DNA from 2 places in the Streptomyces sp. NPDC029139 genome. Region 2 is predicted to be linked to the other one. Evidence: riboswitches for the same ligand, from Rfam matches in the RefSeq annotation. Region 2 holds a riboswitch; the other holds the start of a gene.
The links. A riboswitch is a leader RNA that binds a small molecule or an ion and turns the genes downstream of it on or off. The one in region 2 is predicted to bind S-adenosylmethionine.

Region 1: another riboswitch for S-adenosylmethionine. It lies ahead of thrC (threonine synthase); the one in region 2 lies ahead of ACZ4VW_RS05990 (aminotransferase class V-fold PLP-dependent enzyme).

What each region holds. Positions count from the first base shown of each region.
Region 1 covers NZ_JBVHWN010000010.1:122,584-127,416, forward strand. The annotation lists gene ACZ4VW_RS22430 (DUF11 domain-containing protein) at 1-644, opposite strand, end outside; gene ACZ4VW_RS22435 (glucosyl-3-phosphoglycerate synthase) at 701-1,654, opposite strand; SAM riboswitch class I at 1,776-1,928, shown strand; gene thrC (threonine synthase) at 1,946-3,253, shown strand; gene ACZ4VW_RS22445 (MoaD/ThiS family protein) at 3,285-3,563, shown strand; gene ACZ4VW_RS22450 (cold-shock protein) at 3,968-4,171, shown strand; gene groL (chaperonin GroEL) at 4,562-4,833, shown strand, end outside.
Region 2 covers NZ_JBVHWN010000002.1:409,198-414,030, reverse strand. The annotation lists gene qcrB (cytochrome bc1 complex cytochrome b subunit) at 1-355, shown strand, start outside; gene trpD (anthranilate phosphoribosyltransferase) at 492-1,556, shown strand; SAM riboswitch class IV at 1,688-1,804, shown strand; gene ACZ4VW_RS05990 (aminotransferase class V-fold PLP-dependent enzyme) at 1,992-3,386, shown strand; gene ACZ4VW_RS05985 (glycerate kinase family protein) at 3,397-4,548, opposite strand; gene ACZ4VW_RS05980 (SLC13 family permease) at 4,545-4,833, opposite strand, start outside.

The DNA of each region.
Region 1 (4,833 bases), on a different contig from region 2:
TTCGCGTCCGACGGCTTCGCGTGTGTCGGCTCGGGGCCCGGGAAGGAGTGGACGACCGTCAGGGACCAGCCCGCCACGCAGCCCTTGCCGTTCGGCGCCCAGATGTTGCCGACCGCGACCCGCACGTCCGTGCCGCGCACGCCCGCGAACGCGGCCGTCACGTCCGACTCGCCCGTGTAGTGGTGCGGGCCGTCGGTCTCCGCCGGGTCGGTGACCATGGAGTCGATGGAGACCGGCGTCTCGGGCCCGGCACCCACCCGGAGGTGCGGCGCGGCGGTCGCGTGGTCGTCGGGCGAGGGCGCCAGATCGCTGCCGGAGAGCGCGCACCGCGGGAGCTGCGCGCCGTTCGGCGCCCTGTACGTCCCGTCGTTCCCGCCCCAGAAGAGCCGGGCGTACGTCACCTCGGCGCCCGCAGGGATCGTCAGCCGGCCGGTGCTCGATCCGTAGTCGCCGATCATGGAGCGGGCGGTGCTCCGCTCCCTGGCGACGGTGTTGCCGATCGTGGTGAAGTCGCCGTACAGAGACGCGTCGTACCGCTTGCCGAAGGGCTCCACCCCATCCGCCGCGGCCGGACCGGCCGCGGCGAGGGACAGTGAGCCGAGGGCGCCGGCGGCCAGACCGAGCGCCGCCAGGAAGGTAGTCATTCGATAGGTGAACCGCATGAAACGGAAATTTAGGTAAGAAGTGTCATCATGCGGCGTTACGCCACGCGTCGGCGCGCGTACTCCGTGATCTCGGCCATCGGCGGCCGCTCCTCGGTGTCCACCGCGTACGTCCGGGGCGTGAAGCCCTTGCCGCCGCCCGACTCGTCCCGCTCGAACTGCGTCAGCCGCGGCCGCACCAGATGCCCGCGGGACAGCCGCAGCTGTGCCGTCCGGTAGATCGCCGCCGCCATCCGGCCGAGCGCCTGACCGTCCTGGTGGCGGTGCTTGCGGACGCCGACGTCGACCTGGGCGAGGGCGTCGAGGCCGACCGTGTGCAGCGCGTCGACGAGGAGGCCCAGCTCCACTCCGTAACCGACGGGGAACGGCAGCCGTTCGAGCAGCGAACGCCGCGCCGCGTACTCGCCGCCCAGCGGCTGGACGAATCCGGCCAGCTGCGGCCAGTGCAGATTGAGCAGCGGCCGGGCCACCAGCTCCGTCACCCGGCCCCCCTGGCCTGGGGTGTCGCCGAGCGGGCGGTCGTACATCGCCTTCACGAAGTCGACGTCCGGCTCGGTCAGGAGCGGACCGACGATGCCGGTGACGAAGTCCGCGGAGAAGTCCCGGAGATCCGCGTCGACGAAACAGATGATGTCACCGTCGGTCACCATCAGTGACCGCCACAGCACCTCGCCCTTGCCGGGCACGGTCGGTATGCGCGGAAGGATCTCGTCCCGCGCCACCACCCGCGCTCCGGCCGCCGCCGCGACCTCGGCCGTACGGTCGGTGGAACCGGAGTCGATCACCACGAGCTCGTCGACCAGCGGGACCGCCTCGGACATCAGCTCGCGGCGGATCACGGAGACGATCTCGCCGACCGTCGCCTCCTCGTCGAGCGCCGGCAGCACCACGCTGACCCTCGTCCCCCGCTTGGCGGCCAGCAGCCGCTCCACCGGACGGTCTGCCACGGACCAGGACCGCCGGGCCAGCCAGCGCTCCACCTCATCCAGCAACGTGATCTCCATCTCGCGGTTCGGACGACCATCTCACCCGTCCATGCCTTCGGTTACAGTCTTGAACAACGCGGACGCCCGATGCATGTCGGGGTACCGCCCGCGTTCCACAACCGAATACCGCTCATCCAGAGGGGCAGAGGGAAACGGCCCGTTGAAGCCCCGGCAACCCTCCAGTCGGTCTCGTCCGCGACACAGCGCGCCAGCGAGGCTCCCGGCTAGGGAAGGTGCCAAATCCGTCTCATGGCGACGTTCGTCATGGGAAAGATGAGGAGAAAGGGCCTCGCCTCCATGGCTGTACAGACTGTTTCCACCACCGAAACCCCCGCCGAGACGGTCAAGACCGTCGATCTCGGCCCCGCTTCCGGGCTTTCCTGCCGGGAATGCGGCGAGGTTTTCGCCCTCGGCCCCATCTTCGCCTGTGAGCTGTGTTTCGGCCCGCTCGAAGTCGCGTACGACCTCCCCACCGGTGACCCCGAGGCGCTGCGCAAGCAGATCGAGGCGGGCCCCGCCAACATCTGGCGCTACGCCCCGCTGCTGCCCGTCCCCGCCGACGTGGCCGAGAAGCCGAACCTGAACCCGGGCTGGACCAAGCTCGTCCAGGCCGACAACCTCGCCCGTGAGCTGGGTGTCGAGCCGGGCAAGCTCTTCGTCAAGGACGACTCCGGAAACCCGACGCACTCCTTCAAGGACCGCGTCGTCGCCCAGGCCCTGGAGGCCGCCCGCGCCTTCGGTTTCACCACGCTCTCCTGCTCCTCCACCGGCAACCTGGCCGGCGCCGTCGGCGCCGCGGCCGCCCGCGCCGGCTTCCGCTCCTGCGTGTTCATCCCGCACGACCTGGAGCAGGGCAAGGTCGTCATGGCCGCCGTCTACGGCGGCGAGCTCGTCGGCATCGAGGGCAACTACGACGACGTCAACCGCTTCTGCTCCGAGCTCATCGGCGACCCGCTCGGCGAGGGCTGGGGCTTCGTCAACGTCAACCTGCGCCCGTACTACGGCGAGGGCTCCAAGACACTCGCGTACGAGATCTGCGAGCAGCTCGGCTGGGTCATCCCCGACCAGCTCGTCATCCCGATCGCGTCCGGCTCGCAGCTCACCAAGATCGACAAGGGTCTGCAGGAGCTCATCAAGCTGGGCCTCGTCGAGGACAAGCCGTACAAGATCTTCGGCGCCCAGGCCGAGGGCTGCTCGCCGGTGTCGGCGGCCTTCAAGGCCGGTCACGACGTCGTACGGCCCCAGAAGCCGAACACCATCGCCAAGTCCCTGGCGATCGGCAACCCGGCCGACGGCCCGTACGTCCTGGACATCGCGCGCCGCACGGGGGGTGCGGTGGAGGACGTGAACGACGAGCAGGTCGTCGAGGCGATCAAGATCCTGGCCCGTACCGAGGGCATCTTCGCCGAGACGGCGGGCGGCGTGACCGTCGGCGTGACCAAGAAGCTGGTCGAGGCCGGGCTCATCGACCCGAGCCTGACCACGGTCGTGCTCAACACCGGCGACGGCCTCAAGACCCTGGACGCGGTGGCCGATACCTCTCAGGCCACCGCCACCATCCGCCCGAGCCTCGACGCGTTCCGCGACGCCGGCCTGGCCCACTGACCCCCCTCGTCACGGAAGGCAGCACCACCACATGAGCGTCAAGGTCCGCATCCCCACCATCCTCCGTACCTACACCGGCGGCCAGGCCGAGGTCGCGGCCGAGGGCGCGACCCTCTCCGAGGTCATCGCCGACCTGGAGAAGAACCACACGGGCATCGCGGCCCGCGTCCTGGACGACCAGGGCAAGCTGCGCCGCTTCGTGAACGTGTACGTCAACGACGACGACGTCCGTTTCGAGCAGGGCCTGGACACGGCGACGCCGGACGGCGCCGGCGTCTCGATCATCCCGGCGGTCGCCGGCGGCTGCTGAGCCCGTGCATTACCCGCCGTAACCGAATTGCCCTCTCCGCCCGGGAAGCGGAGGGGGCAATTCTGCATGGTTGAGCGCGGTAGAGTTGGGGAAGTCCCCCCGGCTTCCCTTCGCTGCTCATGCCAGGCGCATATGAGAATGCGTCCGTGCGCGACAAGATGCAGCCAAAGTGTTCGAGTGTTGTGTACCTTCTGCGTACTTTGCCGGGCCCGACTTGCCCCGGAATTCAGTGAATTCTCCCGAATTCCCCTTTACGCCGCGCCCAGAATTCTCGCTCGATTGCCCTGTTGCAGAGGGCAGTTGGGCAGATACATTCAGCCGCGGTCGACGCGTTCCGGCGCAGGGTCTGACCCGGGTCCGCGAAGTGCGGTCCCGCGCAAGGGCCAGTAATAGGGGAGTTAGGCATGGCTCAGGGCACCGTCAAGTGGTTCAACGCGGAGAAGGGCTACGGCTTCATCGCGGTCGACGGTGGTGCGGATGTATTCGTCCACTACAGCGCGATCCAGATGGACGGTTACCGCACCCTTGAAGAGGGTCAGCGGGTCGAGTTCGAGATCTCGCAGGGCCAGAAGGGTCCGCAGGCGGACATGGTCAAGCTCGCCGTCTGAGCACGGCGCGATCGGCCACCACGTACGCACTCACGCGTTCTCACGCCGAGGGGTCCGCATCCTGACCAGGATGCGGACCCCTCGTGCGTGTCCGGACAGCCTCGGTGGGCCTCCACGAACCCGGTCCCGATCATCGAGAGGCGCTTGCCCCCGCCCGTCGCCCGACCGCCACCCCTCATCGACGTCCCTTCGGGACGGCCTTGCACTCTCCTGGGTCGAGTGCTAATCATTGGCGTTAGCACTCTGAAGGTGAGAGTGCTTACGAGGATCGGGCAGACGAGGCCCGCGGCCAGGTGGGGCAAGGAACCATCGGGCACGCAGGCCGTCCGTCGCGGGCGTCGGCGCGGTCCTGGAGCGTTATCCACCCCATGTCCGGGAGGACCACTTCACATGGCCAAGATCATCGCGTTCGACGAGGAGGCACGGCGCGGTCTCGAGCGCGGGATGAACCAGCTCGCCGACGCCGTCAAGGTCACCCTTGGCCCCAAGGGTCGCAACGTCGTCCTCGAGAAGAAGTGGGGCGCCCCCACGATCACCAACGATGGCGTGTCCATCGCCAAGGAGATCGAGCTCGAGGACCCGTACGAGAAGATCGGCGCCGAGCTGGTCAAGGAAGTCGCCAAGAAGACGGACGACGTCGCCGGTGACGGTACGACCACCGC
Region 2 (4,833 bases):
GGTCATCGCGTTCATCATCACCAAGCGGATCTGCCTCGGCCTCCAGCGCCGGGACAAGGACAAGGTGCTGCACGGACGCGAGTCCGGCATCATCAAGCGCCTGCCGCACGGTGAGTTCGTCGAGGTCCACCAGCCGCTGAGCCAGGGCGAGCTGTACAAGCTCACGGCCCACGAGCAGAACAAGCCGGCCGAGCTCGGCCCGCTGGTCGACGAGAACGGCGTGGAGCGCAAGGTCAGCCGTACCGAGAAGCTCCGGGTCAAGCTCAGCAAGAGCTACTACGGCGAGGACAACCAGATCGCCAAGCCGACCGCCGAGGAGTACAAGGAGATCCAGAGCGGCCACGGCCACCACTGATCACCTTCCCCCTGGGGACATCCCCAGAGGTCGCCACAGCGGGAGCCCCGTCCATTCGATGGACGGGGCTCTTTGCCGTCCCCGTGGATCGATAGGGTGGACGCTGTAACCGTCACGTGACGACCCAGGAGCTGCCATGAGCGCTGTGACCCCCGCTGGAGGCTTTACCACGGCGGGCCGCTCCTGGCCGGCCGTCCTGGACGGCCTGCTGACCGGCCGCGACCAGAGCGCCGAGGACACCGCCTGGGCGATGGACCGCATCCTGAGCGGAGAGGCCACCGACGCCCAGATCGCGGCGTTCGCCGTGGCCCTGCGGGCCAAGGGCGAGACCGTCGGGGAGATCACCGGCCTCGTCCGCACCATGTACGAGCACGCCAGGACGATCCAGGTGCCCGGCGCGACGGTCGACATCGTCGGCACGGGTGGCGACGGCGCCAAGACCGTCAACATCTCCACCATGTCGGCGATCGTGGTGGCCGGCGCCGGCGCCAAGGTCGTCAAGCACGGCAACCGGGCCGCGTCCTCGGCCTCCGGCGCCTCCGACGTCCTGGAGAAGCTCGGCGTCAATCTGGAGCTGACCCCGCAGCGGGTCGCCGAGGTCGCCGACGAGGCCGGCATCACCTTCTGCTTCGCCGTGAAGTTCCACCCGGCGCTGCGCCATGTCGCGATGGCCCGCAAGGAGATGGGCATCCGCACCGTCTTCAACTTCCTCGGTCCGCTCACCAACCCGGCCCGCGTCCGGGCCCAGGCGACCGGTGTCGCCGACGCCCGGATGGCCCCGATCATGGCCGGCGTGCTCGCCGAGCGCGGCTCCTCGGCGCTCGTCTTCCGCGGCGACGACGGCCTGGACGAGCTCACGACCACGGCCACCTCGCGGGTGTGGATCGTACGGGACGGTGCGGTGCGCGTGGAGGCCTTCGACCCGCGCGATGTCGGTATCGAGCTCGTCCCGGTGGAGGCACTGCGCGGTGCCGACGCCTCGTACAACGCCGACGTGGCCCGCCGGCTGCTCGCGGGCGAGACCGGTCCCGTACGGGACGCGGTGCTGCTCAACTCGGCGGCGGCGCTGACGGCGCTGGCGCCGGGGGAGGGCTCCCTGGTGGAGCAACTGCGCGAGGGAATCGCCAAGGCGGCGGAGTCGATCGACTCCGGTGCGGCGAGATCGGCCCTGGAGCGCTGGGTCGCGGCCAGCAACGCCTAGTTCGCCACCGGCGGGCCGGCCTCACAGGTCCCACACGTCCCACAGGGCCCCGCGTGCGCGGGGCCCTGGCACGTTCCGGAATCCGGACACGGGTTGCGCCGGGGCGATCACGTGGCATAGCTTCTGTGCCAGGTCATGAGTGACAGCTACGAAGCCCCGGCTTGCTGTCCGGCAACCCTCCGTCCGTGGCGGGGTGCCCCGGGTGAAGACCAGGCCGTGGACAGAAAGGTCCACGGCAAGCGCGGACCCCTCGAAACCTTGGGGTCCTGGTCCTCAGGGAGCCTCTCGTGAGCAAGCGAATGCGATAGGGCCTTCGGCCCCGTTTCCCCACCCTCCGCACGACCACCGTGTGTTGAGGCAACACCCGTACGAGGCACTCCACTTCGCGCTGCCCTGCGGGCCCTTCGCTGCCCCGTCCTGCCAGGAGATACCGCCATGTCCGCGTACCCGAACGCCGCCACCGCCACTCCCGCCGCCGCCGAGTCCGACGACCCCTGCTGCGCCGCCCCGCTGCCCGTCCTCGGCCGCGATGTCACCGTTCCGCTCGTGACCGGGGGCGAGGTCACCTACGCCGCGCTCGACTACGCCGCCAGCGCGCCGGCCCTGCAGCGCGTCTGGGACGACGTCGCCGCCTACGCCCCGTACTACGGCAGCGTCCACCGCGGCGCCGGATACCTCTCGCAGCTCTCCACCGACCTGTTCGAGAACAGCCGTGTCACGGTCGCCGAGTTCCTCGACTGCCGCGACGGCGACCAGGTCGTCTTCACCCGCTCCACCACCGACTCGCTCAACCTGCTCGCCGCCGCGCTGCCCGCCGACTGCCAGGTCTTCGTCTTCGAGACCGAGCACCACGCCTCGCTGCTGCCGTGGAAGGACGCGCAGGTCACCTACCTCAACGCCCCGCGCACCCCCGCCGAGGCCGTCGAGACCCTGGAGCGGGCCCTCGCCGACCGGGACCCCCACGGGCCCGCCCTCGTCTGCGTGACCGGCGCGTCCAACGTCACCGGAGAACTCTGGCCGGTGCAGGAGCTCGCCGCGGCCGCGCACGCCCACGGCGCCCGGATCGTCCTCGACGCCGCCCAGCTCGCACCCCATCACCCCGTCTCCGTCCAGGAGCTGGACGTCGACTGGGTCGCCTTCTCCGGGCACAAGCTGTACGCCCCGTTCGGCTCCGGTGTCCTCGCCGGCCGGGCCGACTGGCTGCGGAGCGCCGAGCCGTACCTCGCCGGCGGTGGCGCGTCCAAGAAGGTGGCCCGGCGCACCGACGGCGGTGTGGACGTCGAGTGGCACACCACCGCCGCCCGCCACGAGGCCGGTTCGCCGAACGTCATCGGTGTCTACTCCATCGCCTCCGCCTGCAAGGCGCTCACCGAGGCCGGGTTCGACACCCTCGTCGCCCGCGAGCAGCACCTGATCGCCACGGTCCGGGAGGGCCTCGCCGAGGTACCCGAGGTGAAGGTGCTCTCGCTCTTCGGCGACGACGCTCCGCGCGTCGGTGTCCTCTCCTTCGTCGTCGAGGGCTGGAACAGCTCGCACTTCGCCGCCGCGCTCTCCGCCGAGTACGGCATCGGCGTCCGCGACGGTCTCTTCTGCGCCCACCCGCTGGTCCGCACCCTGCTGGGCAGCGACCCGCAGACCCAGGGCGAGTGCGGGGCCCCGGAGGCCGCGCCGGGCGAGAAGTCGCTCAACGCGATCCGCGTCAGCTTCGGCGCCGGCACGCCGGACGAGCACGTGGAGCGTTTCGTACGGGCCGTGAAGGAGCTCGTCCGGGACGGCGCGCAGTGGAAGTACCGCACCGAGGACGGACGGTGCGTCCCGGACCGCGGCTGAGCCGTACCGCTCAGGCCGCCAGTCTCGTCCCCACCAGCACCATCCGCAGGGCCCGCTCGGCCGCGTCGGCGAGGAACTCGGCGCCCCGGTCGAGCGCCTCGGGCAGGGCCACCGGCGCGGGCAGGATCGAACCGTAGGCGTCCACCCCCACCGCCCTGACACGGTGGGCGCCGTGGCCGAGCGTGCCGGCCAGCGCGAGGACCGGGACGCCGTGGGCCTTGGCCCGGCGGGCGACCTCCGCGGGGATCTTTCCCCGGACGGTCTGCCCGTCCAGGGCGCCCTCGGCCGTGATGACGAGGTCCGCGCGGGCCAGCCGGGCGTCCAGGTCGATGTGGTCGAGCAGCACCTCGAAGCGGGGCAGTAGCCGGGCGCCCAGGGCGGCGAGCCCGGCCCCGAGCCCGCCCGAGGCTCCCGTGCCGGGGGCGGCCCGCAGGTCCACGGGCCCGGGGAGAGCGCGCCCGAGGACGACGGCCCAGCGCTCCAGGGCCGCCGACAGCGCCTCGACCTGCTCCGGGCTCGCGCCCTTCTGCGGACCGAACACCCGCGCCACGCCCCGCCTCCCGCACAGCACGTTGTACGGATTGCAGGCCACGAGCAGCTCGGCACCGGCGAGGCGCGGATCGAGGCCGTCCGTGTCGATCCGCTCCAGCCGGTGCAACGCACCGCCCCCACAGGGGAGTTCGTCTCCCTCGGCGTCCAGGAGCCGGGCGCCGAGGGCCTGGAGCGCACCCGCCCCGCCGTCCGATGTGCCGGAGTCGCCACAGCCGACCAGGATGCGGCGGGCGCCGGAGTCCAGCGCCGCCCGGATCAGTTCACCGACCCCGAAGGTGGTGGTGGCGGTCGGGTCCCGCCGCCCGGCCGGTACGAGGGAGAGGCCCGCGACGGCCGCCATCTCGACCATCGCGGAGGAGTGGTCGAGAAGCGCGAAGTGGGTGCGTACGGGTGCGCCCAGCGGGCCGGTCGCGACCCGGGACACCAGCGTGCCCCCGGTCGCGGCCGCCAGCGCCCGGGCCGTACCCTCCCCGCCGTCGACCAGCGGGATCAGATCGAGCACCGCGTCCGGGCGGGCCCTGGCCAGCCCCTCGGCGATGGCCTCGGCGGCCTCGGTGGCGGACAGGGACTCCTTGAAGCCGCTGGGGGCGACGGCGATGCGAAGGGTCATGGCTGGGTCTCCAGGAGAACGGGCACGCCGAGCAGCGGCCAGACGGCGAGGGCGAAGCACAGCACCAGGGCGGCGCTGAGCGGGGCGAGCACGGCGGACAGCCGCAGTAGCTGACGCGGAGTGAATCCGGGCACGCCGTCGGGCGGTTCGGAGAACAGCGCGACCGGTTTGGCGGACGCGGGCAGGGTCTGGCAGAAACCGGCGGCGGCCGTGGAGGCGAGCGCGGCGGCGACCGGATTGACCCCGGCCCCGGCCGCCGCGGCGATCACCAGGGGCACCAGGACG